DNA from 4 places in the Methylotuvimicrobium sp. genome. Region 4 is predicted to be linked to each of the others. Evidence: riboswitches for the same ligand, from Rfam matches in the RefSeq annotation. Region 4 holds a riboswitch; each other region holds the start of a gene.
The links. A riboswitch is a leader RNA that binds a small molecule or an ion and turns the genes downstream of it on or off. The one in region 4 is predicted to bind cyclic di-GMP.

Region 1: it holds a riboswitch for cyclic di-GMP, as region 4 does, so the genes downstream of both, ACRJJO_RS06790 (hypothetical protein) here and ACRJJO_RS11255 (hypothetical protein) in region 4, are expected to answer to the same signal.
Region 2: it holds a riboswitch for cyclic di-GMP, as region 4 does, so the genes downstream of both, ACRJJO_RS15765 (hypothetical protein) here and ACRJJO_RS11255 (hypothetical protein) in region 4, are expected to answer to the same signal.
Region 3: it holds a riboswitch for cyclic di-GMP, as region 4 does, so the genes downstream of both, ACRJJO_RS05985 (VPLPA-CTERM sorting domain-containing protein) here and ACRJJO_RS11255 (hypothetical protein) in region 4, are expected to answer to the same signal.

Annotation. Positions count from the first base shown of each region.
Region 1 is NZ_JBNGHF010000009.1:113,847-121,169, forward strand. Features, by position in the region: gene ACRJJO_RS06775 (cytochrome-c peroxidase) at 1-1,524, shown strand, start outside; gene ACRJJO_RS06780 (hypothetical protein) at 1,623-2,339, shown strand; gene ACRJJO_RS06785 (VPLPA-CTERM sorting domain-containing protein) at 2,855-3,727, opposite strand; cyclic di-GMP riboswitch class I at 5,032-5,106, shown strand; gene ACRJJO_RS06790 (hypothetical protein) at 5,307-6,173, shown strand; partial or broken gene ACRJJO_RS06795 (cytochrome-c peroxidase) at 6,972-7,323, shown strand, end outside.
Region 2 is NZ_JBNGHF010000036.1:2,191-9,513, forward strand. Features, by position in the region: gene ACRJJO_RS15755 (type II secretion system F family protein) at 1-110, opposite strand, end outside; gene gspE (type II secretion system ATPase GspE) at 110-1,822, opposite strand; cyclic di-GMP riboswitch class I at 2,810-2,899, shown strand; gene ACRJJO_RS15765 (hypothetical protein) at 2,925-3,677, shown strand; gene ACRJJO_RS15770 (hypothetical protein) at 3,873-4,715, shown strand; gene ACRJJO_RS15775 (hypothetical protein) at 4,937-5,791, shown strand; gene ACRJJO_RS15780 (hypothetical protein) at 6,279-7,199, shown strand.
Region 3 is NZ_JBNGHF010000008.1:52,720-60,042, forward strand. Features, by position in the region: gene soxC (sulfite dehydrogenase) at 1-714, shown strand, start outside; gene ACRJJO_RS05960 (c-type cytochrome) at 701-1,231, shown strand; gene ACRJJO_RS05965 (response regulator) at 1,645-2,451, shown strand; gene fae (formaldehyde-activating enzyme) at 2,550-3,098, opposite strand; gene ACRJJO_RS05975 (radical SAM protein) at 3,179-4,039, shown strand; gene ACRJJO_RS05980 (hypothetical protein) at 4,225-4,476, opposite strand; gene ACRJJO_RS05985 (VPLPA-CTERM sorting domain-containing protein) at 4,816-5,493, opposite strand; cyclic di-GMP riboswitch class I at 5,637-5,718, opposite strand; gene tilS (tRNA lysidine(34) synthetase TilS) at 6,669-7,323, shown strand, end outside.
Region 4 is NZ_JBNGHF010000019.1:42,161-49,483, reverse strand. Features, by position in the region: gene glmM (phosphoglucosamine mutase) at 1-535, shown strand, start outside; gene tpiA (triose-phosphate isomerase) at 595-1,344, shown strand; gene secG (preprotein translocase subunit SecG) at 1,369-1,779, shown strand; tRNA gene ACRJJO_RS11275 (tRNA-Leu) at 1,790-1,874, shown strand; partial or broken gene ACRJJO_RS11270 (IS66 family transposase) at 2,183-2,615, opposite strand; partial or broken gene ACRJJO_RS11265 (IS66 family transposase zinc-finger binding domain-containing protein) at 2,768-3,207, opposite strand; partial or broken gene tnpB (IS66 family insertion sequence element accessory protein TnpB) at 3,232-3,369, opposite strand; cyclic di-GMP riboswitch class I at 4,088-4,169, shown strand; gene ACRJJO_RS11255 (hypothetical protein) at 4,264-5,028, shown strand; gene ACRJJO_RS11250 (hypothetical protein) at 5,190-5,909, shown strand; gene ACRJJO_RS11245 (hypothetical protein) at 6,112-6,390, opposite strand; gene ACRJJO_RS11240 (undecaprenyl-phosphate glucose phosphotransferase) at 6,461-7,323, shown strand, end outside.

The DNA of each region.
Region 1 (7,323 bases), on a different contig from region 4:
AATCGAGACCCCGATGCCGGTGTTTGGGTGAAGGTTAGTGCAAGAAAAGTAAAAAAACAGCGGTTAAGCCTTGAAAACTCATCATTGGCTTCGCAGGCGTTAGCGCCGCCTTTGAATTCAGTAGAGATGAGTTGCCGTAATAGAACATGGCCGGATATCGGCAGAAAATTGTTGTCAAGAAAGCCTTTGCAGTACCAAAAGGTTCATCATGAAGATAGCGTCTTTGCGCCGCTTAATTTGACGTTGAGTTCTCCGGAGAGTCTGCAGCCCGGCCTCAATACTACCTATAAGGATATGGTTAAAAAGTCGTTTAACCAAAAATATTGGTCTTTTTCGCGCACCGGCCCATTTGGCGGTCGGCCCGGTCAGCAGGCTTACGATCAGGCCGAAGCTAATTTTTCAATGTTTTTCGGCATTGCATTACAGCTCTATCAAGCGACTTTGATTTCCGATCAGGCGCCCATCGATACCTGTCCGCGTGATCCGGCAACTTTCGAGCCGTTGGCCGAGTGTATTGGTGAATCCGCTAAACGAGGTATTGCAGTAATGGAGTTGGCGCATTGCAATCTTTGTCATGCAGGACCGACATTGTCGACAGCGGCGGTAGTAACCAATGCAATGATTATCGATAAACTTGGGCCTAACGGCATGGGTCCTTTCAGTGGCGCCGCCTCGGCCGGCATTAATAAATACGGCAACACGGTTACCCGCGATACGACCCAAGGGGGTCTAAGTAGCCCTAAGCTGATGGACTTCGGTTACTTTAATACCGGTGTTGCGGACCCGGATGGCGACCCTGGCTTAGGCGGTTTGGATGATTTTGGTAACCCGCTATCGCTTGCCGCTCAATATGTAGAGTATTTGGCCGGTGAAACGGATAAAGTTTTGGATGAGGGAGTAACAACCAATAGAGCTTGTGACTTTATTGCTCCGTTGTCATTGAATATCCCAATTAACTTTGGAGATATGTTTACTACGCTGGACGGTTTGATTCCGGATCCGAACGGAACTGAAGGTTGTTTAATAGAAACAAGGAATTATATTCCTACGGTTCAAGCGGCTCAGGCTCATAAAAACGGACCTAAATTGGGTCTGGCAACTAAGGCTGCGTTTAAGGTGCCGACTCTGCGAAATATTGAGTTAACCGGACCTTACATGCACAACGGTAGTATGGCAACGTTGAAAGAGGTTGTGGAGTTTTATGCTAGGGGCGGTAACTTCGACAACCCTCAATTGCACGGTTTGCAAGTTGCGCTTCCCTTGGCTAACAATGTCCAGGCCCGAGAAGATCTGATTGCGTTATTGAAAACATTTACCGACGAAAGAGTGCGATACGAACAGGCTCCGTTTGATCATCCCGAGATCATGATTCCAAATGGTCATGTCGGGGATAGGGATTTTGTTACGGCTGGGCATCCATTACATGCTGAATGGGCCAAGGATGAGTTTCTGGTAATTCCGGCGGTCGGTGCCAACGGTTCAATTGAGCCGCTCCTTCCGTTTGAAGCGTTGCTCGACGATTAATGTGGGTAGGGCGGTATTGCTCTTCGGTTAGGGCAGTGCCGCTGCTAATGAATTTTATGTATTGAGTTTTATGCTCATCGAGTTTTGGATGTTTAGAAATGAAATCGATTAAAAGTTTATCAATCTTATCAATTGCTTCTTTCTTTCTTATGGCGAATGCGTCAACCGCTCATGCGGTTAGCAGTTTTGAGAGTAGCGCTACGCTTACCTATACTATCAATAGTATTGTCAATCTCGACAATCCGGGCGATCTTGCCGGTTTGACGGTCAACGGATCGTTTGAATTGGAAGATTCCCAAACTTACACGGAATATACGGGCAATGGAACAAGCTCAATTAGTCATTCCGATTGGTACTATGGCCCGGTCGACGGTAATGTGTTTTCTAAAACCTTTTCATTGAGCGGTTCCGTCGGTAATGGTGATGTAACCTCAAATTATTTGGTTTTCTTCGACTTGGAGTTTATCAATGCTTCGAATGATAGTTTCGCTATCGATGTCGATTTTGCTTACGACCTCTCAGTTAAGACGGTTGGCGAAGATGTATTTGCCGAAATGTTCCTTGATTATGGGGAAGAATTGACTAATGAGTATTTTTCTGAGGATCTTTCCATGTTTGAAACAGGGACCGATCAATTGACGGGGTCGCATAAGTTTTTATTTACGCTTGGAGCATTTGAAGACCAGTTGATTTTGGCGGATGTTAATCAATTCGGAACAGCATCTGCCGTTCCGTTACCGGCCGCTATTTGGTTGTTCGGTTCTGCATTGTTCGGGTTAGTTGCTAACGGCCTTAGAAAACAAGCCGATTGTTAGTTTCTATCGCTTTTCCTCATTCCCACGCTGCTCCTGCGCTCATCGTTATACATAGATTGTAGGGTACGCTGCGCGTACCAAAGCCGTGCCCTGGCGGCTCGGTTGGCACATGAAAATTGCGGGGTTACCATGGTACGCACAGCGTACCCTACGCGGATCGCCTAGCACTAGGTGATCCGCGAGTGTTTCCTCGTTCCCACGCTCCCGCGTGGGAATGCATACCGATCTTGGATCGCCTTAAGGAGTGGTTTTGAGCGGGGGTGTGAGAAACTGGAAGCCAGACAAGTCGGTCGTCCATGGCAGCTGGATTCCGACAATCCCTGGAGGAATGACTTGTTTCCTCGTTCCCACGCTCCTGCGTGGGAATGCATACCGATCTTGGCTCGCCATAAGGCGAGTTTTCCTGAGGGGGGGTGTGAGAAACTGAAAGCCAGACAAGCTTGCCGTCCATGGCAGCTGGATTTCGCCAATCCCTGGAGGAATCGCGTTATTAGCTCAACCCGCTTGAGAAGCGATTAATGACAGGCGGATTCCGGATTTGTACGGTTTCTTTTTCGGCTGAAAGAGACCAAACCGATTAAACCACTGCCCAGTAACCAGGCTGCTGCGGGAATTGGCACCGGTGATGCGCTAATGGTTAACTGATAATTTTCTACAGGACCGAAATTTTGTCCATTGACCACATTACCGCCTAAATAGATCGAATAAATTTGCCCAGCTAATGCGGTAAAGGTGATATCTCCGGAATCGGAATGTGTTTCATAAATAACGTTGTTCGTTCCGTGAGGGTTGTTCTCTTTGGCAGGGTCTTCATAGGCGCCGGATATATAGCCGATATTCCATGCTGCATGACGGCTATAGCCGGCCGTTCCATCATCCATTCCTTTAAATACGCTTATTCCGAAGTTATTGATCAAAGGGCCTAACGATTCAGGGCTAATAGTGATCACGGCGGTTACATGAGATTTCAATAATCCGTAATCCGTGTGATGCGCCCAACCTTGCGTAAACCCCGGGTTAGACTCGTTAACGGGCCAGGAGCCCCAGGCGCCGTCAGCGGTATCTATATCAACGTTAGCGCCGTAAACCGAAAGGGCATGTGCCTGTGAAACCTCATGGCTTTCATTGGCTGAGTGAATGGCTACCGCCCAGTTCATCGCCTGTTTACCGACATAGCCGAATGGGCTTTCGCCGCCCGTTGTGCCGACCCAAGGGACCTGTGCGCCGGAATTTCCGGAACCGTCTACTCGGGTCCATCCATCGGTACCGGATGAAGCGATGTAAGTATTGTACATAACATGAGCAGAGGCATTCGGCATGGCGCCAACAGTCATTGCGGCGCTGGTAACGGCCATAGCAACTGCTTTAGCTAATGGTTTTTTTTTCATCGATTGAACTCCTTGTTTAGTTTAATATTTTTGCATTTTAAATTTCGGTAACGTTTTCATAGGCCGCTGTCGAAACATAATGCGCAAAGGTATGTTTTAGTGAGGTTGGTTGTATTGTTTCCGGCCCTTGTAGGGAGGGGCTGCCAAGTGGTTCTGGGTAAATACGCATCTTTTTGAGGTCTTTCATTTGACTATCGAGGTAACGATTTGTCTAAAGGCTTATACCAAGATGCATAAGTATTTAAGGGACATTCAATAAATGTGAGGCTTACCTTAAGTCGCTCGAGATTGTATCCTCTGCCGAAATTTAACTACCGTTAGTTAAAAGCAAAATAAATGCCATCTTTACCATTTAGGCTACTCTAAATAGGATTAATTTTTTTTACGAGTCATTATAATAGTGCGGCTCTATCTTATTGATTTATATTAGCTATACGCAGGTCGTTTTGGAGGGCATTCCGGTTAAGTAGTCCCTTGCTTAAATTTAGCGAGAGACTGGTTGATCGATAGGGTAGGCTGGGTTGTCAATAGGTGATATGACTCAATGCTATGTGTCATATCACACATAAACCAACTTGATTAAAGATAGGCTTCAGCCAAAATCGAAACGGCATTGATGATTAGGGACTAATTCTGGCGTTATTCTCGAAAGGTCTCCAAATATAAAACAAAAGAACAAAAAAAGGGGGGGCTGGCTACAGGGTAAACGCATTAAAACAGAATATAAAATCAAATGGTTATAATGCATAGTGTTTTCAGTAATTTCATAGTAGCAGTTTTTAGTGCCACAAAATAAAAACTAACAAATAAAATGTTCTGCAAGCTTAGGTTGAATAGTCGTAACATATTGATATGGGATCTATTTTAATGCGTTTACCCTGGGGCAGGTTAGTTTTTTCTTCCCCCTTTTTCTTCTTTTCATCAATTACTTCGCATTTGCGTAATGAAAGGTTTATTAAGCGCATTATCCGAGTAATTTAGCCGCTCTCCTCATTTTTAAAAAATATCAGTGCCGCAGGCAAGATCGGGAAAGTGAAACATCGATAGGAGGGTGTGTGATATCACGCACTTTTGTGTCTAGTCACGTGTTTTTAGCATGGTTATCGGGGTTTTGATTTTCGAAGCCGCAACTGCAAGCCGTAAACCTAAAGCGTTTCGGCTAGCTTTTAAATAATAAAAAGCTAGCTAAAACAAAGTAATAAAAACGCATCAAAGTTCGTTTCGACTTAAGTCTAGGAAAATTTATCTTCATATTCAGTGTGGCTCGTATTTTGCTTAACATATAAAGTTGCATTTTTGTAGCTATGGTAAGTTGCCACACTCGTCGCAAGGCGGGGTCGGAAAGCCGCGGGTCTGATTCAGATAGCCGGGTTACCTCCTAGGAGCTTTGGGGAGAGCAGGAAAGCATATCGATAATGGGGGTTATCGATACGGCAGTCTCGCAATACAAGCTCGCTAAACTGGAGTTGTTTATTTCGGCGGACGGCCTAAAAACATCAGACAATTCCAAAATTTAACGACAACTTAAATCTACCACACCCGGATAAAAAAAACGTGATGTGGTTTGGGGAATTAAATAATGAATATATCTGTACAATCTGTGTTCAAGTCTACATTGGCCGTAGCGACTTTGGCATTGACTAGCGGCGCCGCGATGGCAGCCGGTGCTGTCAATCCCAATGGATCTGGCCAAGGCAATTCGTTCTGGGTAGACGGCAATGTGATTTCAAGTGCAGGCGGCTCTATTGCAACCAACGCCTTTACAACTAGCGTAAATGGTTACGCGAGTAACGCTGCATTGGGTAATGCTGCATGGGCTCATGCAGGTAACAAATGGTTTACATTTTATTTGACAGAATCCGCAACAACTACGGTTTCCGTTGCAGCAGTCAATGCCGGTGATATGTCACCGGGCTTTACAGTGTGGCGGACTGACGGCGAGTTCGACGGCGGAACTGGCGGTACCGGTGAAGTACCTGGTATCGCTAGCGGCCCACAAGGTGTTCCACACTCTTTCAACCAAGTCGGAGCGATTGGAACTTACGGAACCTATTGGATGACCGATGACAGTATTACGACTCCCGCTTATGGTGTTGACAACAAGGCAGTCGGCAACAGTGCAAACGGAGCATTGGAAACGATGGGCTACGCGAATTCAGGCCCAGCTTCCGGAACAACAGCCTGGGGCGCGGAGTTACAAATTGGCGCTTACGACGGCAATGGTTTGGTGAGTGGTTCTATTGTACCGGGCGAATCTGCCAGTTTGATGCTAAACGATCTGGCGGCTGGTTGGTACGCGGTCTATGTGGGGGGCGCTGATGGGGCATTGGGTGGTTCGCCGATGACTATGGCTGTATCTAGCGTTCCGGTTCCAGCAGCTGTTTGGTTGTTCGGCACTGCATTGGTCGGCTTGATTGGGGGCGCACGAAGAAAGGCTCAAGCATAAAGGGCAGTTTCAAGGAGATATCGAAGCGCACGGAAGCGCAAACTTACTTTTGGCTAAGTCTGTGTCTAACTGAGCTTGGATTAAATATAGGGTTGTAAAAGAAATCTACCTTTGTATTTAGTACTGCCAGTTTTAATGGCATGGTCGCTCAAGTTTAAATTTTTTTAGAATTAAAATAATGAAGGATTCTAATAAATGAACCTTCGGAGTTGATAGATGACAAGTTTTCGTCATGTTTATTTTTATGTTTTGGGGTTGGTTGCTTTATTGATAAGCCATTCTGTCTCCGCGACAGGCGTAGGTCCCATGCCGATTAGTCTCAAGCATTTGCAAGTGCCTGAAGTACCGGGCTTGCTGGATGGTGCCGAGCCAATTGTAGTTAACAAAAATGCAGCCATCGCGCTTGGAAAAGCATTGTTTTGGGATACGAATGTCGGAAGTGATGGAATGGCTTGCGGTTCATGCCATTTTCACGCCGGCGCCGATCGTCGAGTCAAAAATCAGTTAAATCCGGGAGCTAAGTCCAAATCATTAGAAGAACAAGCATTCGATCTGTCATCATCCAATGATGAAATGGGGCCCAATTATACTCTTAGTCGCCGCGATTTCCCTTTTCATCGCCGATTCAATCCTTTGAGTCATGCATCACCGGTATCATTTAATTCTGACGATGTGGTTTCGTCATCAGGGACTTTTAGTGGCGAATTTATCAATACCAGTCGAACAGGTAATGCAAATGATGCATGTGACCGCGATGCGGACCCGGTTTTTCATGTCAATGGAACCAATACCCGTAGAGTCGAACCCCGCAATACGCCAACTGTGATTAATTCGGTTTTCAATCATCGAAATTTTTGGGATGGACGCGCAAATAATGTTTTCAATGGAAGTAGTTCATGGGGGGATCGTGATCCTGATGCAGGTGTTTGGGTAAAAATCAATACTCGCAATGTTGCCAAACAAAGGTTGCATTTAATCAATTCTTCGTTGGCATCACTGGCAGTGGTTCCTCCCCTTAGCGATACGGAAATGGGCTGTAGAAGCCGAACGATGATGGATGTCGGAAGGAAATTGTTAGCGCGTCGGCCTTTAGAAAATCAAAAAGTCCATTGGAACGACAGTGTTTTGGGTGGTCTGAGTTTTAGTAAAC
Region 2 (7,323 bases), on a different contig from region 4:
AAACCTTCCGTTTGCAATTCGGCGATCAAAGCCCCTTCGTCGGCGACTTCACGCAAACCTTCTTCAACTTCGCCGTTATTGTTTACGGCTTTATACGCATAGAGTGCCATCAGGATTCCGTCGTCACGCGTAAAATTTCTTCCAGAGTGGTTAAGCCCTGCAAGGCTTTGACCAACCCGTCTTCATACATGGTAAGCATTCCCTCGCCAATTGCCAACCGGTGAATTTCCCCAGCTTCCGCATGCGCCATGATCAACCGTCGAATGGGGTCGGTCATTACCAAAAATTCGATGATCGACATCCGCCCTTTATATCCTAGGCCGTTGCAGGCCTGACAGCCGGTTGCTTTATAGAGGACCAAATCGCCGTCCGATTGAAAATGTCTCAACTTCAATTCTTCGGCCAATGCAGAATCGACCGAATAAGCGGTTTTACAATGAGGACAAAGTTTTCTGACCAAGCGCTGCGCTAAAATTCCGTTCACCGTCGAACTCAGCAGGTATTCTTCCAAGCCCATATCCAATAAACGCGTCACACCGCCCGCCGCATCGTTGGTATGCAGAGTAGACAATACCAAATGTCCGGTCAACGCCGATTGCACGGCTATTCGTGCGGTTTCGATATCGCGCATTTCGCCGATCATGATGACATCGGGGTCTTGTCTGACGATGGACCGGAGCGCCGCGGCAAAATTTAATCCTATCTGCGGCTTGGCTTGAATTTGATTGATGCCTTCCAATTGATATTCGATCGGATCCTCGACGGTAATGATTTTACGCTCGGCCGTGTTCAGTTGTTTAAGCGCTGTATATAAGGTAGTCGATTTACCGCTGCCGGTCGGCCCGGTAATCAGAATAATGCCGTGCGGTTGACTCAATACCTCGATAAATTTTTCGTATTGCCTACCCGCAAACCCGAGGGCTTTAAAATCCAATACTGTCGCCTCTTTATCCAATAGGCGCATTACGACACTCTCGCCGTATAAAGTTGGAATCGTCGAGACCCGCAAATCCAATTCCTTACCCAGCATTTGCAGCTTGATTCGGCCGTCTTGCGGCAAGCGGCGCTCGGCGATATTGAGTTTGGCCATGATTTTTATGCGCGAAAGCACGGCCGCGGTCGATGTTACCGGCGGCGCATCGATATTTTGCAGCACGCCGTCGACGCGCAAGCGGACTTTCAAGCGCTGCTCGAACGGCTCGATATGGATATCCGAAGCTCGGCTCTCAATCGCGCGCTGCATGATCAGATTAACCATTTTGATAACCGGCGCTTCACTCGCCATATCTTTAAGGTGTTCCAGATCCTCTTCGCCAATCTCGTCTGTCTCGAGATTGGCAAATAGCTTATCCATTTGGGATTTACCTTCGCCATATTGCAGTTCGAGCGCGGCATCGATTTCCGACATCAGTCCGACTTTCGCAATAATCGGCTTGCCGGTTGCCAGTTTCAACGCATCCAACACAAAGCGATTTTCCGGATCCATTACCGCAACGTGAATTGCATCATCGGTATCGCGTAAACCGATTACATGAAATTGTTTCAGAAATCGCAGGGACACATCATTAGACAAAGGCGTTTCAAGCGGGTAATCCTCGACCCCGACTTTTTCTATGTCATGCGTTACAATAAAAGCTTCCGCGATATCGCTTTCCGAACAAATACCGAGTTTAATCAATAAGTGCGGCAAGGTTTCGGCCACGGTCGACTGCATGACTCGATCGACCTTTTTTAACTCGGCATCGGTCAATTTATCTTGGTGCTGTAAATAACTAAGAAAGGGGTGGTATTCAGGCGCGTACTTGGCAATTGAGTAATCCATTGAACAGTCCTGGCTATATAGATTCGGGCAGATTATAAACCATGGGTGCAATTAAAGCTGAGGTTAATAAAACTTGAGAACAATGCTTCGATAAGCCCCAAGACCAATAATAACCTATTTCAATACTATGAAATAACCAAGCCCTTACGAGTCAAAATATTTTATCCGTATCGAGATAAGCTTCTCTTATCCGGCCTTATGTCAGAATATTTAACACTTATCTCAAAGCAAATCATTTAGCCTTTCAAGACTCCCAAAAATACCCAGACATTCATATGTAACTGTTTTTCCGTACATTAATTTATTAACGATTAAGCAAAAAAACAAGCCAACTAACATCCGCCTTTATTCTTTTGCAAGCAAAATCAGATCCAGTTTTTAAGTTGGACCAATTTATTGCATCATTCGTCAAAATTTTTTACATCATCCTTTTCCCCCAGCCCTTCGGCAAGCCTAAGCGCCCCAAAGAACAAAACAGCCTGTAATGACGCCCCATACTTTCCTTGTCTTTCAGTTGTTTACAAAATTTTCCCTGCAAACGCTGCTACTTCTCATTAACAATGCATATTTTCTTTTCTTGACGTTTGGCGGATTTAATCGTTTTAAGCTTTTGTTAAGACATAAAACTGTCAATAATTTTTACATCACGAAATGCAGCTACCAAAATAAACGCGCCCTCCGTCACAAAATACATTTTATTTAATTGACAATTCAATGCCTTAAAGGAACAAAATCGACTGATGGCACGCTCTATGCAAGTGCTTTATGCGAAAACAAAAAAATACCTTGCCAATTACAAGCACCAACTATATGGCAAGCTGAAGCGCATTTAACGTATGAATTACTTTCTACCTTAAGCGCTTTTTAACGAAACTAACGAATAATTTATGAGGCATTTGGGATAATGCCTGGATTATGACGGCTCGACAGATCTATTTAACTGCCCGGGCCAGATAACTTGAAACAATAGGGATTTTTTAGCTCTATTAAGTTAAAAGCCTTACCCGTCGCGAGGCGGGGGCGGAAAGCCAAGAATCTGATACCTTCCATTTTGCATCAGATAGTCTGGCCGCACTTAATTTCAAACATATTAGAGGTAATTATGTTGAAAATTAAAGCACCGTTAAAAAAATTAAGCGCTGCCGTTGCACTGGGCCTTTTTGCCGGTACCGCTTCCGCATCAGTTTCTATCTACGACACCTTCCCTTTTGGATATTCCGGCGGCGAATCGCTTGTAGCGCCCTTTTTTGAGGACGGCGAACCTGATTGGGCAGCCGGCCGATTTACGGTAGATCCTTTTAATTGCCCTAATGGCTGCTTATTAGACAGCGTCCGTCTATCTTTAGCGTCCGGCGGTCACTTTTCAGGCGACCTCGTCTCTCTTAAGGATTCATCCGGAAACTACGGTATATCGCTAGCTGTTTATAGCAATAACTTTTTGGGAGGGGATACCCACATTCCTGGAGACAAACTGTTCGACTTATCGATACCCGACAGCTTTGTGCAGCTGGAACATTTTGGCGGCAATGACGTTTGGTTCGACGCACCGTCGCAAGATCCCAATGAAGCGGCGCTTTTACAACCAAACACAGCCTATTGGCTCTTTCTCACCAATGAAAGCCTGTCGTTTCCCATTGAATGGTCTTATAACGGTGCCGGCCATGACGGTCAGTATTATGCCGCTTATTGGAATCCACTCGGAGCACACGGATCGCCATATCTTTTTGAAGTAATGGGCACTAGTTGCACTACATGTTCGGCACCAGTTAGCAATGTACCTGTTCCAGGGGCTATTTGGCTGATGGGCACAGCAATGATCGGACTGGTGACTTCCTGGCGCAGAAAGCTTGCTTAATGTAAACGATGAAATCGAAGACATTCAAGCGTAATACAGATTATCAGCCTGCATCAGCAGGTAATTAATCTGAGAAAAAATAAATTAATAAAATTGAGCACTTAGCTCTTTTAATCACCGCATTTGCCATGGATGCGGCGATTACCATAACAATCATGGCAACCATACTTTAAATTTAAAGTAAAGGAGTTTCTTATGAAAACTAAAATCACCACCACAGCAGCAGCCGTATTGCTCGGCATTTCAACCCTGGCCAGCGCCAACCCTCCAGGTGCTCCTGCCATATACAACAATGGACCTGCAGCTCCTCTGTTGAATATGACCAATATGAGAGACACTGAAAGAGCGGCTTTCGCTCTTTACGAAGGCCTCATGCAAGCCACCGAGGCGCTTGTTTATGTAAAAGGATGTACGCCTTTTTCGGTGCCCGTATCGGCCTACTCTGACGGCAACGGCATTAATCAACTCGAAGTTCAAACATTCAATGGCGTTAGGCTTGAAGCAGCCCTGCAAGCACCGGTTCCCGGTTTTGGTCAAAACATCGACGTCACACAAGCTCCAATTGCTGGGATCTTGAACAACGTTGCCGTAGATAACCTGCGCGGTAGATACACTTACAACCATCTTAATAACTTGATGGTCAACGAAAGAACCTCTCTAAGAGTTGCCGGCCAAAACGGAAGACCTGACACATTCTATAGCGCTGCCATCAAAGACTTTTACCATGGCAACACTTACGGCCCGGGCCAATTCTATGAAATCTATGATTACGGCTTACAAACCCTATCGAAATCCGGCTACCCTGTGAATAAATGGTGGCAAAAATCGAAAGCGGTTCGCGACAACGGCCAACAAGGCTGTACCGTATTCCAAAAAGACCGTTTAGTGGGTGTTGGTGCATGCCGAATCACGCTGTCAACTGTAGGCTACAGCCAACCCGGTTTGTTCTGGCAAGACGGCAATTTGACCGTTTCTCAGGTGACTCCAAGCGCACCTGATACCGAACTGAATGGCTGCAGCTTGATTCAGGTGCCATAACCAAGCTCTATATACCGCCCGATTAAATACCGGGCGGTATTTTCTACCTTAATCGAGCTTTATGGGTATTAAATTACAAAATAATTGATCGATAGTTGTTATTTAATATTCATTTATTGAATAGAGCTCGTGTTCGTTACAACCAAAACAATTGCCATATATATAATAATTATTTTAACAACCATGGCAAAACAATACTTTAAAAAATAAAGGAGTTTTTTATGAAAACTAAAATCACCACCACAGCAGCTGCCGTATTGCTCGGCATTTCAACCCTGGCCAGCGCCAACCCTCCAGGTGCTCCTGCCATATACAACAATGGACCTGCAGCTCCTCTGTTGAATATGACCAATATGAGAGACACTGAAAGAGCGGCTTTCGCTCTTTACGAAGGCCTCATGCAAGCCACCGAAGCACTTGTTTATGTAAAAGGATGTACGCCTTTTTCGGTGCCGGTCAGCGCCTATGTCGACGGCCACACTTTCAATCAACTCGAAGTCAATTCTTTTAACGGCGTAAGACTTGAAGCAGCCCTACAAGCACCGGTTGCCGGTTTTGGCCAAAACATCGACGTTACTCAATCTCCAATCTCCGGCATTTTAAACAACGTTGCAGTAGATAGCCTGCGCGGAAGATACACTTACAACCATCTTAATAACTTGATGGTCAACGAAAGAACCTCTTTAAGAGTTGCCGGCCAAAACGGAAGACCCGACACATTCTATAGCGCTGCCATCAAAGACTTTTACCACGGCAACACTTACGGTCCGGGTGAATTTTATGAAATCTATGATTATGGCTTGCAAGTCCTGTCAAAATCCGGCTATCCGGTCAACAAATGGTGGCAAAAATCCAAAGCGGTTCGCGACAACGGCCAACAAGGTTGTACCGTATTCCAAAAAGACCGTTTAGTGGGTGTTGGTGCATGCCGAATCACGCTGTCAACTGTAGGCTACAGCCAACCCGGTTTGTTCTGGCAAGACGGCAATTTGACCGTTTCTCAGGTCACTCCAAGCGCACCTGATACCGAACTGAATAGCTGCAGCTTGGTCACTACTGCTGGCAATGGCAATTAATTATTAACTTAACGACTGAATTAAAACCACTCGGTACTGAACCGGGTGGTTTTAATAAAGACAAGCATCAATAGCTATATCTACTAGCATAAATATTAAATTGCACACTTAACTATAACCGATCGAATAGGCTTGTAATTTTATATTTATTTTTAAAATCGTTTCAGTATATATACACCTTTCACACATAAAATATCGGTATTGGACATTGGAATATTGAGGTCATAGTACGCTATTCAGCCATGGATCTATTTGAGTTCCAGGCACTGGAACTTAGCCAATAAGCAAGAATAATTTAATACTTTTTTCTATAAAATAATTGTAATTCTCTTACTGGATAAACTAGCACTATTTATTGACTTAACACTGTTTTTCCTATCGGTATATCGGTTGTTAATACCGAGAATGAGATTGCCCTAGGACCCGTGCAATTTATAAAACCAGAAATTTTATAGATTGACTAAAACAATAATATTTTGGGAAATTTATGAAACGTTACGCTATTCTCCTGGCTAGCTTTGCTTTTTTACTTGGCTTATCTAACCTTGCCTATACGGAGGAGCTTGACCCAACTGCCGACGACAAAATTGTAACTGAGCATAACTTAATGCCTGGCGAAGCTACTGCCGATGAGTCCGAACCTGCTTCCGAAGACAATATTACCGACGATTCCGATGTAACAACGCCGGTGGTACTATCGCCACAAGAAAAAACCGCTGTTTCTTTGTATGAAGGCATTATGGACATCGTGAACGCCAAAATAAATGCAAGCAGTTGTTTTATCATGAGGGGCAAATATCAAATTAGCTTATTTGCGACTGGAGCTGACGACCAACGAAAGCAAAACAACATGGTATCAGCCAAACTTCCCGGCAATACGACCTATCTATTAGCTGGCGCAAACTATGAAAATATGCCCGATGCATCAGGTGTTTATGTAGTTAGCACCCGAGGCCCAACCTCGTATGAATTCACTCCAATCGATATTTACCGGGCTATATATACATTTGACGGAGCTGGTGAAACGATGTCAATGACCGGAAATTTGGAGTTAAGAGATTTCATTTCGGTAACTCATCGATTTAGCACACTAGCCATAACCAATTTTAGCAACATCTCTTCTAATGAAATACAAGAGGAGTACGTCACTAACATCGGCTGGGGGATGAGCTCGCTTTCCTATCAGAAATTTCCCCATTCAAAATACTGGGAACGCATTAAATTTCAACGCCATAGTAATGATCAAGGACGAACAATCTTAGTTAGGGATTTATTGACTCTCCCCACTTCATGCCGAATTACAATCGATACAACCGGCTATAACAATACGGATTTTATTTCACAACAAGGCCATATTACCGTCGAATCAGCAATCCCCGGCGATCCGGTCGATGAGCTTAATCCATAGCTTTTTCGTGAGCTTATGCCCTCTTTGAAAAGAAAGAGGGCATAATAAGATTGTTAACCAAGAAACCTTCCTAACCCACCAAAGTCCTACTCTACAAAATGTAGATTTAAGCGGGAAATTGAAC
Region 3 (7,323 bases), on a different contig from region 4:
CCCTTGAGTGTCGTCCTTCAGGAGGCCGGTATTAAAGGCCGTGCAAAATGGATCGTCGCCGAAGGAAGCGATGCGTCGATGATGAATATCAGTTTGCCGCTCGACAAAGCGCTCGACGATTGTTTACTGGCCTTATATCAAAACGGCGAACGACTGAGGCCCGAGAACGGTTATCCGTTGCGGCTGTTGGTTCCGGGGTGGGAAGGGGTGCTCAATGTCAAATGGCTCAGGCGATTAAACCTTGCGGCTAAACCTGTCATGGCTCGTAACGAAACCGCTAAATACACCGAATTGTTGCCTTCGGGTAAGGCGCGGCAATTTAGCTTCGTGATGGAGCCGAAGTCGGTGATTACCCATCCATCATTCGGGCACCGACTCGATCGGCACGGTTTGTACCAGATCAGCGGCTTGGCGTGGAGCGGTCGCGGTAAAATCGCGAAAGTCGAAGTATCCGCCGATGGAGGTAAGAGTTGGGCCGAGGCCGAGTTACAAGAGCCGGTATTGCCGCAGTGTTTCACGCGATTCCGGATTCCTTGGCGATGGCAGGGGCAAGACGTTGTGCTCAAAAGTCGGGCGTTCGACGAAACCGGTGAGGTTCAGCCGGAACGTTCCGAGTTGATCGCAAAGCGCGGCCGGCATGGTTATTTTCATTATAATGCTATTGTGAGTTGGGCCATTACGGAAGCGGGTGAGATTAGTCATGTCTATCTTTAAGAGTCTGCTATGCTTTAGCCTCGGCTCGGCTAATATGGTTGTAGCCGAAGAGCTGATCGGTCCCGGATTGGGTATTCAGGCGCCGCCGGCGATGTTGAAACAATGGAATAGAGATGTTTTTCCCGATGGGGCGGGTTTGCCGTTAGGGCGAGGGACCGCTCGCGAAGGTGAGGTCGTTTACCGGGCGCATTGCATCGGTTGTCATGGTCCGGAAGGACGTGGCGGTAGCGCCGAGGAGCTGGCCGGCGCCGAACATTCATTAATCGACGATCCGCCGGATAAAACGATCGGAACTTATTGGCCGTATGCGACGACTCTTTTCGATTTTACGCGACGCTCCATGCCGTTATCGAATCCTGGGTCGCTGACCGATGATCAAGTCTATGCGGTAACCGCCTATTTGCTTTATCTCAATCGTATTATCGGGCCGGACGGCGAAATGAATGCGCGATCGTTGCCGGCTGTCGTCATGCCGAATCGGGACGGGTTTATTGATAATTATCGGCAGGACGATTAAGGCGCTCGGGTCTAGGCTGTCGAAAAAAGCCGCTTTTAGCTAATCGCCGTGTTCCCGCTTTTTAGACTCAAAATATTTTTGAAAAGGCGCCCGATGCGCACCCAGCGGCGTTCAAGCTGTCTTGGAATTTGTGTAATTATTCACATCCCGCTATCGTTCCCACGCAGAGCATGGGAACGATAATTGCCGGGGGACTGAAGAGTTACGAATTTGTTGATCATCATAGGCTATAAGGTCCTAGTTATTTTCTCAAAATCCATAAAGCAGTCATTCTATCCGACATGGAAATCGGTAAATTTCGACACCCTAGCTCGGGTCCGTTGATTTTAAGTAATGGCCGGCGATTGGGATTTTCAGTTCGAATTAATTTTTGAGTACGATCGTTTTCGCTTTTCTAATCCATCGATTAAATCATGCATAAATTAACTATTTCGGACTTGGCCATTGTCCTGATCGAGCCTTCAGTTCCGCAATTGAAACTCATTGTGAAGCATTTGCAGGAAGAAGGCGTCAAGTATATTAATGGCGTCTCTTCGGGCGAGGAGGCATTGGAGGCTATCAGCAATTACCAACCGGACTTGCTGATTAGCAGTATGTACTTACCAGATACCACGGCGACCGAGTTATTTACCCGAATTAAGGAATCGGACGACTTTCAGGATATGCAGTGCATGCTAATTTCCAGCGAAACTAGTCGAGTGGCGCTGGAGCCGATACGTCAAGCCGGCGTTGTGGCAATTTTACCCAAACCGTTCGATCATGCCGATTTGAAAAGGGCATTACGCGCTTCGGTCGAGTTTGTCGATCCGGAGGAATTGGAATTGGATTCTTATGATATCGAGGCTGTTAGGGTTTTGTTGGTCGACGACAGTGCGCCGGCACGTAAGCATATTACCAAAGTACTCAACAATATGGGGATACAGCGCGTAACGTTGGCAAACGACGGGACGGACGCATTGGCAATATTCGCCGAGTCGCCGGATGCCTTCGACTTGATTGTGACGGATTACAATATGCCGGAAATGGACGGTCAGGAATTGATCGAGGCGATACGAGCCAATATGGAAAATAGCTCGATTCCGATATTAATGGTAACCAGTGAGTCGAACCAAGCAACGCTCAATAAAATTCAGCAGGCCGGAGTTTCTGCGATTTGTGATAAGCCGTTCGAACCGAAAAATATAAAGGAATTAGTTTATCGATTGTTAGAGGAAATCTAGTTTATTTTGTAGTGGTTTCAGTCGCGAATATCGCGACTGAAACCGCCAAACTAAAAATCAAGATTTTAAAGCTGATGTCGGGGCAACCCTCGAACCATTTAAATTTTTCCGTCAAGGCCCATTTGGAAATATTTGTGAGTGATTTTATCTTGATTTTCCAACAGCCAATCGATATCCGGGGTATTGGTCATGGCCTTATGGATGGCTTGTGCCATGGCTTTGCGGTGGATGTCGAAAAGTATTTGATGGTCCAGATTATCGTCGGTCGCCACACTAGGGTTGAGCCATACCGAGCAGATGATTCCCAAATCGTTCGCTTTTTCTTTCGGAATATCTCCCGCGCGAACTGCATCAAGTACACCATTAGCGATAGCGGCCTGAACGGTACCCATTAATATGTTGGTGTAGCGGCTATTGTTAACAGTGACCTTGCTGACCATTAAAGTCACGGGGCGGACTTGAATATCGGTATTCAAAATTGCGAAAACCCGGCTATGACCTTTGACTTGGTCCCCTGTCAGAGTGGCGAGGGCCGTACCGACCGGTCCGTCCAGTTCGCCGATGACGATTTCCGGTTCCGCCGCGGTTCCGGGAGGACCGCCCGCTACCAATGCCTCACCGGTACGCATGATAATTCTTTCGCTCATAATAATCTCCTTAATAAAAATGTTACAGGGAAAGATTTTGAGCGACTAGAATAGCACATTTGACTCTCATTCTTAAGGCTGTGACAAATTCAACACGATTAACAATAACCGATCATAGTAGGGATTCAGCCGGATTAACTTATATTTATCCCGTTCTCTCAAGACGTTCCGGAGGCTTGTCGATCGGTGTAAATTTTAATATCAACAATGCTTGCAACTGGCGATGTATTTATTGTCAAGTACCCGATTTAACGTTGGGTGCAGCGCCACTGCTCGATTTTTCATTATTGGAAAAAGAATTGAGGCAGTTTCTGAGCGATGTTTTGCATGGCGATTTTTTTGACCGATTTCAAGTCGACCCCCGTAATCGAGTAATCAAAGATATTGCGATTTCGGGAAATGGCGAGCCGACCAGCGTTCAGGATTTCGATAAGGCTGTCAACTTGATCGGCAGTATTGCCACTGAAATGGGGGTGCTGCCGAATAGCAATTTAGTTCTGATTAGCAATGGCAGTTTAATGCACCAGACGAAGGTTCAGGTCGGGCTTCGGTCATTGCATCGCTATGGGGGAGAAGTTTGGTTCAAGTTTGATAGCGCGACTGATGCGGGGCGTAATTTAATTAATAACGCAGCGCAAACGATGGAGTCGGCATTAAGAAATCTAAAGATTTCGGCCGCAATCTGTCAGACTAAAATTCAAACTTGCCTAGTCGATTATTCCGGGCAGGGATTGACCGACGTGGAAAAAAACGCGTATTTGCAATTTTTAAAAAGAATCAAGAACGATGGTGTGGCGATTGGTAAAATTATGCTTTATACAATTGCGCGCCCATCGATGCAGCCGGAAGCGGCTAAAATGAAGCCGTTGTCACCGGAACTCATGCGACATTTTGCGGGCGAGATCAGAGCGCTTGGTTTCGAGGTTCGGGTAGATTGTTAGTTGCCTAGTTTCGGGTTGATGGCTTTGGGTAAATTGTTAGCGGGGAGAGGTGAATGGCGTCGGGTCGGGGAATGGGCGTTATCGGATAATATAGCGCACCCGACATCCAGCGATACGACCGAAGAAGGCTGTAAACTAAGATTTAGTTTCTCGGTTGAAAATCATTTTTTGCTCTGAAGCCGGATTTAAGCCTTAATATCTAAAAGACTTCCTATCGTTTTTTTCTCGGTTTCGAGAATTTTAACGGCGGCAGATGTTTCGAATTCAGCTTCTTTTAAGCTGAGTACCGGTTTAATAATGTCTTCAGACTTGAATTCGGAGCTGCCTACTTCATCGTTTTTTATCGGTAATGCAGCAATTTTGTGAGCCGCTTCGGCTGATTTATGTTGTGCGCCGTTGATGAGGTTCAATGCGCTGTTTGTTGGTGAAATGTCCATGGTAAAACCCTCGTGAAGTATGAGCGCTTAGTGGAATTATATAAACTAATTTTAGTCTTTTAAAATCAATTGTATGCTTCTTTATTGCTTCGCTTTAAGTCGAACAATAGCTCTTTTATGTTGTTTTGTCCGAGCGTTATTTCACGTTTCTTAGATTAAAAGGTATGAGATTTTTTTTGGCGATGGCAGGTATTCTTGCTGCCGATGGTAGTTCAGCTCAACGAGGCGCCTAATCCAACAGAAGGTCAGTTCGGCATTGAGTTATGGCAGGCGGTTTATTTTGAAGGGGTCGTTTCAAGAAAAGCGGAAGCGAATTTGCTCCCGCTAACGCTTGAGCAATTAGATTGTTTGTCTGCGTTTTGTAGAAGAAATAAGGCCAACCAAAGCGGCACCTAGTAACCAGATGCTTGCCGGTAATGGGACTGCTGTGACGTTTAGGCCAACATATTTTTTTTCAATGAAAGCCGCTTCTCCAAGTGTTGTGCTTATAGCACCTAGAAGATTTTGGATTGTGATATTCAGATATCCGCTATTGAAAGAAGTGGTATCTAAAATGGTATCTGCCTGCCAGTTATTGGTTTGCAAGAACGCAGTTTGAGTAAATGCATCATTAGCAACGATACTTTCGGTAGTGTCAAAGGATGGATTTTCAATATCGAAAGCGCGAACTTGACCTCCTACTCCAACAAGAGTTGAATTGCCAAAACTAAAATAATCGCCTTTTTCAATAACTGAAACGGTATTTATTTGATGTTGTGGGTTCAATGCTTGGACTTTGATGTTAACGGTATCGTTGGTCATGTCGACGCCGGCAGTATTCAAGGCGGTAGCGGTGAATGCTGTTGGGGTAAAGTATAAAGTGTCGCCTGAAACATTAGCTGAACCGAATAAACCGGTAAGCGTACTATCAAATTCAAACGAAACAGAATTGCCGTATAAGGTGACTAGGCTTGCTTGCGCACTCCCCGTAAAAAGATAAATAAATGATATTAAAACAAACTTGGTTATTCTAAACATGAAAAAAACTCCTTGTGATTAAGAGTAAAGTCAAAAAATTACATGGTGAAAAAGCTAGGCCAAATTAGTCAAAGAGCAATATTGACTTTGAAATAATGGTTGCAACAAAAAGATGCATGACATTAAAAATCTCACTAACAATTTAAGGTAGTCCGGCCATCTTTAAAATATTAAAGATCCGTAACTTTCCGGCCCCGCTTTACAACGGGTGAGGCTTTCTCTTAAAAATTTCTCTGCTGTGTTTGGCGTACTCGCGTAAAGAATCCGCCAAACACGTTTTTCGTAAAGTTCGATTTAGTCAATTTCAATAGTAACGATCATGAAGAAGCCTTCATCGCCCCGGCAAATGAAAGTTCGAGGCGTGGCGGAGGATGCGGTCACTCGCCCGACAGGACGCCGTGAATACGTCCATGTAGGCTCGACGGCGGCGACTGATTGCCATGGATGGCATGAATGCAGATTTTGCAGGAGCAAAAATCTGCCCTGCCGCCGACGCCTGTCGATCGAGCAACGGCATCCTCTTCGGAGCCGGCATTGTACTTTCACAAAAAAACTGATATCTACTTCACGATACTGACGATACTACTAAAATATTACATTTCCATTAAGAAAAGCTAAATTCTTTTCTCGATATGTGTTCAATTTTACTACAATGGCTCCGAATCGTTTCATCATGAAAGTTTCTACGACCTTTATTATAAAAAGCAATACTTATACCAAATATTAGAAAATTATTATAATCAAAACGTTGTGAGCAGTATGGTCATTGTTTTAATCGCAAAAATCTTTCTTTTGTAAAAAATATTGACAATTAAGTGCAGTTTATAGTCTGTAAGTGACTGCTTTTAAATGAGCTATGACTAATTGATAAGATGGTTTTACATATTTTAACGTGCTGAGATATCATTTTTACTTCGATGTTTTGTTGGCGGAGCGAATAGATTGTTGTTAAGGCCTAGGCTCAAAGAGGATCAGGATTTAGTGCGGCTGAAATTGTAAAATAACTTGACAAAGTTTGTTATTAAAATGGCGCGCTGCTCTTTGTGTGATTTTACCTGTCAGGCATGTAATTTCGGCATTTGCGTATGAAACGCTGGGGGGAAATCGGCAATGGTTAAGTGTCAAGAATGTTGTCGATCCTGCGCCTAAATATTAGCTCATAATTGGTATCTTAAATGCTTCAACTAGAATCGCGAGTCGTTGAATTAGGCCTGCAAAAATTAAAATCGCCGCAACAAGTTTATATTGCCTATAGCGGCGGTGTAGATTCGCATGTGTTGTTACATCTTTGTGCTTCGATATCTTCTCTACAAAATAAAATTACCGCGGTTCATATACATCACGGTTTGCAAGCGGTAGGCGATGCTTGGCCAAGTCATTGCCGGTCGGTCGCTAAGCAATTGGGTGTTGATTTTGTCGAAATTCATGTCGATGCGCGAAGCGCCGGGCGCGAAAGCCCCGAGGAAGCGGCCAGGAATGCGCGGTATGACGCCTTAAAGGCTTTGCTTTCGGAAAACGACGTTTTGATGGTGGCTCAGCACCGAGAGGATCAATTGGAAACCGTTTTATTGCAATTGTTTCGAGGTGCCGGTTTGCAAGGGCTCTCGGGCATGCCTGAAATGATGGTCTTTGGCAAGGGAGTGCTGTTGAGGCCCTTATTGAATACACCAAAACAAGTCATCGACCAATACGCCCGGCAACATGATTTCAATTTTATTGAAGATCCCAGTAATCAAGGCATTGACTTCGATCGTAATTTTTTACGCAATGAAATTGTTCCTTTACTCAAGCAACGTTGGCCGTCCATTGATAAAACAGTCTCTCGTTCAG
Region 4 (7,323 bases):
ATTGAGCTCAGGTGCCCTAAAAGGTCCGGTAGTCGGTACTTTAATGACAAATCTCGGTATGGAGCATGCGCTAAAAAGTTTAGGCATCGAATTGTTTCGAGCAAAGGTCGGAGATCGTTATGTCATGGAAATGCTCGAAGAAAAAAAAGGCATACTAGGCGGCGAAAATTCGGGACATATTATTTGTCTAGACAGAACAACTACCGGCGATGGTATTGTGGCAGCTTTACAAGTCATGGCTGAAATGAAAACCAGCGGTAAGACGCTGCATGAACTTAGGTCTGGTGTATGCATGTATCCTCAAGTTCTGATTAACCTGAGGACCGATATTAAAATCAACCCCGATAATCACGATAAAATACAAAAAGCGGTTAAAGATGTCGAAAAAATATTGGGTGCTAACGGTCGAGTCTTGCTAAGAGCGTCAGGAACCGAGCCTTTGATTCGTGTAATGGTCGAAGGAGTCGACGAAGCATTGGTGAATAAATGCGCCAACCAATTAGCGGATGAGGTCAAGAAAGCAATCGATGCTTGAACAAGTTTCGATAAGCATATATCATACGCAGCTTAATTTTGGATGGAGAGGGAGAAATTATGCGTCAAACACTCGTGGCTGGTAACTGGAAAATGAATGGTTCTAAAGCGACCACAGAATCGTTATGCAAAGCCATCATTGCCGGACTTAACTCATCCGACACCGGGATCGTAGTTTGTGTTCCTTATGTCTACTTAGCCGATGCTGCCAAATTAACGGAAGGCACTCCTCTTGATCTTGGCGCACAAAATGTTGCTGATCAAAGCTCAGGCGCATATACCGGAGAAATCTCGGCATCCATGCTGAACGAATTTAATTGTAAATATGCGATCGTCGGTCACTCCGAGCGTAGGACTTATTACGGCGACACCAACGAATCGGTCGCTTCACGATATTCTCAAGCGCAACAAGAAGGGATCATCCCTATATTGTGTGTTGGCGAAACATTAGAACAGCGTGAAAACGATCAAACATTTAGCGTCATCGATGAACAGCTCGATGCGGTTTTAAATGCGGCAGGCATTGAGTCTTTTGCTAAAGCAGTCATAGCTTATGAGCCAGTATGGGCCATCGGTACAGGAAGAACCGCCTCTGACGAGCAAGCGCAAGAAGTACATCAATATATTCGTCAAAAGTTCGCAGCTAAAAATCAAGCCATTGCCGATCAACTGCAAATTTTGTATGGCGGCAGTGTTAAGCCGGACAACGCTAAGGGCTTATTTGCAATGCCTGATATCGATGGCGGATTAATCGGCGGCGCATCATTGGATGCCGAAGGCTTTTTGAAAATATATCGCGCATCTAAATAATCAAAGCAAAATAACCATAATAAAATGTATCAAGTTATCATAGTCATTCATGTATTATTCGGACTGGGTATAATCGGTTTGGTCTTAATGCAGCAAGGTAAAGGTGCCGATGCCGGTGCCGCGTTCGGAAGCGGTGCATCGGGAACTTTATTCGGCGCACAAGGCTCAGCATCGTTTTTATCGAGAGCCACTGCAATTTTAGCGACTTTATTCTTTGTGACAAGTCTTTCTCTTGCAATGTTGAGCGGTGGTAGTAAAGCCGCGAAAGACTTTTTTGATGACACAGAAACCGAAGAGGCTTTCGATATACCGTTAATGAGTAAAGAAGCGGCACCGGTTGCTGTACCTTCAATATCGGCCGAGACACCTGCTATCGAGGAAGAATCAAAAACGGTTGAAGCAAAAGAACAGCCGGAAGCCGAAATAAACGAGTAAAAAACTATCAGCCGATGTGGTGAAATTGGTAGACACGCCATCTTGAGGGGGTGGTGACGCAAGTCGTGCCGGTTCAAGTCCGGCCATCGGCACCAAATTCAAGTTCGGGATAGTCCGGACAACTCCAAAAACCCGCAAGTTACAAGGCTTAGCGGGTTTTTTATTGTCCGAAGAAATCCCGCTAATACTTTTTGCGCAGGTTCTGGAAGAGTCACGGCGTTACGAATGGATCACTATGCGGTAGTAGTTGAAAACACCCATCACTACCGGAAACACTTATTAATCTAAAATGAATTGTTGTCTATGGGTAAATCGCCGGTTTCGGCATATCCGTGTCAGGGTTGGTCAGAGTTTTAAGGCGTGATCGATGACTTTGACGGTCTCGGGATGTCAGTTCCCGTGCGTCGGCCTGATATCGATCGAAGAATTTTCGGCGCACATGCGCCCAGTAAGCCAGTTCGACACAGGCAAGACGATTCGGGATGCGCACGCGCCGTCGCAAGCAGGGCTTTGTAGCCACTGTTGTCATCGACCAGCAGGTGAACGTTCCAGTCTTGCAGAAGCTGCCCGGCATGCCGGCCACTTCGGCCGGCTTGGTAGTTGAAGACGAGGATCTTGGGGTCGGGTTGCAGGTCGTTGCTGCGATAAGCCCATAGATAGGCTTTCTTGGTTTTGCCGTTGCCGGGATCCAGTTGCGAAACGGGGGTTTCGTCGGCATGCAAGCTATCGCGTTGCAATAAGTGCCAGGTTAAACGATCGGCCAAGGGCTCCAGGGCGACGCCGAGGCGTCCGACCCAATCGGCCAGTGTCGAGCGGGACAAGATCACACCGCTGCGGGCGGCGATCTGTTCCAGTCGGTACAACCTAAAAAGAGCAGTTTGAGGCTTTACCAAGCCGGTGAAAGTGTTGTAGACCTTTCATGCTTCGACTACTTGGCTCAGCACAAACGGTCTTCACACATGTCGACTGCTCTTTTTTGGTACAAGGGCAAATGATCGAGGAATTTGCCGATCAGCACCCAGGTCAGTAAACCCAATGCCGCCATACCCCATTGATCACTGCCGGGGAAATCGGCGCCGCAGTGATGGTTTCGCAAGTCCGGCAGGCATATTGTGGGCGGATATGACGATGGACAAAGAGTTTGGTCGGCTCGACGTCCAGTTGTTCGGTGACGTCTTCGTCGATCTTGACCAAGTCCTTGCCGCATTGATCTCAAGTACAGGATTCGGGTTCGTGGCGGTGCTCGATGCGGGGGTAAATGATCCGGTAAGGGCTGGCGTCCGGCGCACGGACGTTTAGGGCGAACCGCGCCGTATCATGCGCCGGGACGTCTTGAAACTGCTCGACCTCAGCTTAGATAGCGGCAATGTCGGTATCGAGAGTTTCCTCGAACACGTCGCGTTGCAGTGGTGTCAGTCCTTCGCTCTTGATGAAGACGCCTTGACACAGCCAGACCCCATTGCTGTCCCACGGCAACAATTTCAAACGATTGCCGGCGCGATTGCGGAAAATAAACGCTGCCCCGGCGCATAGCGCATGGCCTAAGCGCTGTTGCAAAATCACCGACAAACCATCGATGCCCCACCTCATATCGAACGCTAGTCAGATTTGCGCCGGACTCTCAATCCAGCCAGATATTGCAACAACTCCCCGAGCCAATCCGGCGATACACTGCCTGATATTCCCAAAACGTGGCCTTGCGGCCAACGCAATGATAATAACGCCGAGGCCGTCGACTCCGATTGCAACCGTACCGGTATCAATGCAGGCGCATCGGAGTCCGCTGGCTTGCCAGGCTTCGATGTGATGTTTCTGTCTCTCCGATAAATACCATGTGCTCTCCCTGTGGAAAAATTCTGAGGATAACCGTGGCTGCGAGGGATTTTAGATGGTGACGTTGGAAGCTTACGCGATTAATTAACGTTTTTCTAAAGTGATCTTTCTTGTCAAAAGAGACGAGACGTTAGTCGATTCGCATAAGGATGAGCTGATTTAAAGCGGATTAAGTCAAATCGCGCATTGATATTAGGGAGGTGTGTTAAATCCCTTAATTTTAGATGGGTGACTTAACTGGAGACTATTTGTTTACGCTTTAAGTTATTGAGCCTAAATCAAAAGAATATTATTGGCATAATGTATGCTTTATTAAAAAAGAATGCGAAAGCATTTTTTGAACAGCCCTGGGTGAGGTCTTGAAGGTGCTGTTTACTGAACCAGAGTCTGATTAGAGCGAAATGGTATTTGCGTTAGATAAAAGGAAATAAGAGTCAGGCATTAAGGATGTATTGCTGGTAGGGCAGGATGTCCTAATTCCAATTGCCACAGCCGCCGTGAGGCGGGGTCGGAAAGCCTAGGGGTCTGGCGTGAAGCCAGATAGCCGGGCCGCCTCTGTGGGCGATGGAGAGCTAGTGCACCGGGTGCAATACCGGGTGGCTTGGTTGTATCGTCCGAACATTAATTTATTTATTTTGAAGGAGTTGATTTATGAATCTAAAAACCAAAATGGCTGCATCCCTGATATTGGCAGCAAGCGCTTCTATGGCACAGGCCGCCACTTACAATGTGTCTGCAGTATTTACTGACGGTGGGGTTCAGGAAGTAACCGTATTCGATGGTAACTTCGACTGGGACGGCTCTACTGTTAGCAATTTCTCGGGTTTTCTGTCTGAATCCATGTTTGCTTGGAATGGAACCGAGTTCGATTCGAACGGGACCGCCGCTGGTGGTATGAATGCAGCCGGTTACACGGGTGAAGTATGGGCCAAGCCCGGTGGATATGCCGATAACGAAGCGCCGTTGCTGCATTTGACCAATCAACTGGCTAGCAGTACTTCCGGCAACTTAGTGACAGTAAGTACATTTTTGCAAAATAGTACTGATGTTGTGAATGGGGGCGGTTATAACGTGATTGGTAATCCTATGGCCTATGGCACCTTTGATGGTAACCAGCGAAATGACAACGCTTTTTTTACCTTGGTGTTTGATTCCACAAACATAACTGATACTTCGGCAACTGTAGGCCAAATGGTCTACGGTGACATGACTGCTTTGGGCATGATGGGGCCTATGCTGACCGGTCCAATGGGTATGACTGCATTCCTCGGTGGAGGCTCTATGGGCGGTGCGCCATTATCCTTGGAGATCTCGGAGGTTGCAGCCGTTCCCGTTCCCGCTGCTGCCTGGTTGTTCGGTGGCGCTTTGGTTAGCTTGTTCGGTGCAAATCGTCGTAAGTCTGTATTGCCTGCATAATCTTTATGGCAAGCTTGTTCTAGCCGGATTTAGGTAATCAGTTTTATGAGGAAAATGTGTTGGTTACTTGGTAAAGGTTAGCAAGGAAGAATTTGAACAAGGATGTTTGTATCGATTTTGGAAGCTTATTGAATAGAAGTTTGCATTGGTAAGAGAAAAACATGAATAAAAACAATGTTTTATTAAATTTTGTCAAGGTGCTATTGTTGATGGTCGCTATTATGGGGTCTTCATCTTTTGCTTCTGTTGTAACCTATAAGGTAACAGGGGTGTTATACGAGCCCGCGACCCAGCCTAATAATACAAATTTTGTTGGCAGCTTTGACTGGGATGGATCGGTTGTGTCCAATCTGCAAGGGGCAATGAACTCATCCATGTATGAGGTGGATGATGTTAATCCGGATTTTAAAAAGAGTTTTCCACTGTTGCATCTTAATTACCAATTAGCGCAAAGCACTGAAGGGGATATTGTAACTGCTAGTGTTTTTTTAAAAAATAGCACGGATGTTTTTTATGGTGGAGGCTATCAGAGCGGAGATGTTTTTCGATATGGCACACCTTTTTTTGAATCTAATACCGAGGTTATCAATAGCAATGCCTATTTCACATTTTCGTTTGATAAAACGACAATGGCAGGCATAGTTCAAAGTATGGTTTATGGTGACTGTACTGCGGGGGGGATGATGGGTGAGTTCTGTATGACCGGGCATAGTCCGGCAACGAATAGTTTGGGTCAAAATATTCCATTCGGGTCTATGGGGGCATATCCTTTGTCGCTGGAGATCGCAGCTGTACCACTTCCGTCCGCAGTTTGGCTGTTTGGTAGCGCTGTGATGGGGCTGATGAGGTTTAACCGTAAACGCGAGTTGTTTGCGGCATAATCGTTAAATATATTGTGTATTGGAATGCGATTTATTAAGAAAAATGGGAGGGGTTTGGGAGTTGATTTATTTGACCAACTTAGTAAAGGCGTTATTGAAGCCAGTGTTTCTGGATCGAATAGCCGTTTATGGTTTATTAAAGATTAGAGGAAAGTATTCAGATCCCCTCCGCTATTTCCCAAATTCCGGTTTAAGAAGTCCTTCACATCTGCTGTTGCTTACCGGTTGCCAAAAGCTGGAGTATTTCATACCGCATTCCCAAGCAAGGTGCTTGGGAGCGAGCGAAACGCATGGTGTCGGATATACGTAGTTTTACCGGGAAGATGTTTTCTTGAAGCATGATTTTTGGCGCGATTTTAATGACATATATATTGCTGTAATTTACTAATGCCGCGGTGTCCGTGGCGTTTTGGCTTAACTTGGCTTTATTTGAGCAATCTTTGCCAGCCCTGATCAAGCTTTGCAATGCTTGTCCCTTCATTCCTAGTGCATTGAGTTTTAGAGAGAAACACCCTTACATGTCGAGTCCACTGTCATCAGAGAAAATCGAATTGGCTCGTATAGCTGCCGTCAAGTCAAGCTATACATCGGCTTTTGTGCGTCCGCATTTGACTAAGCAACAAGCGCTTGTTCGTGTCATTGATAGCTGCATAGTTTTGACCTCTTTATGGCTGGCGATGCTGTCACTTAACTTAATTTGGCCGGGTGAATACGATTGGAACGATATATATCTCACCTACGGCTTTAGCGGTTTATTGCTTTATCAATTTTTCGCGGAATATAACGAGGTTTACTACAACTGGCGCGGAGCTGGGTTCGCTCATCAGCTATTTCGTATTGCCGGCTCCTGGTTGTTAACTTTGGTAGCCGTGGCCACTTTGCTGTTTTTTTCCAAAACCGCAAGCGATGCATCCCGGTTGGCGATCGGTATTTGGTCGACTATCTCGCTGTTGTTGCTAGCGGTTTTTCACGCAGCCTATCATTATTTGACCCGCGTTGCCTCGCCAGCCGAATGTCATTCCTTGTCGGTGGGCGTTGTGGGTGCTAATGCGCTCGGGCAGCGTTTGGAGGGTACTTTTTCCAATATGCCGGGTTTGGGCTACCGATTTTCCGGTTACTATGACGATCGGAAATTGGAAAGTAATAGACGGTTGTCCTGCGATCCGGAAAAATGGCGAGGAGATCTAGATTGTTTATACGAGGATGCCCGGTCGGGAAAACTTGAAGCCATATTCGTTACCTTGCCGATGGCGGCTGAAAACCGCGTACGCGACATATTGGAGAAATTGGGCGATACCACGGCTACAGTATTTTTTGTGCCCGATCTATTTGCGTTTAATTTGGTTAGTTCGCGTTGCGTGATGTTGCAAGGCATTCCTTGCTTCAGCGTATACGGCTCGCCTTTCGATCAGGA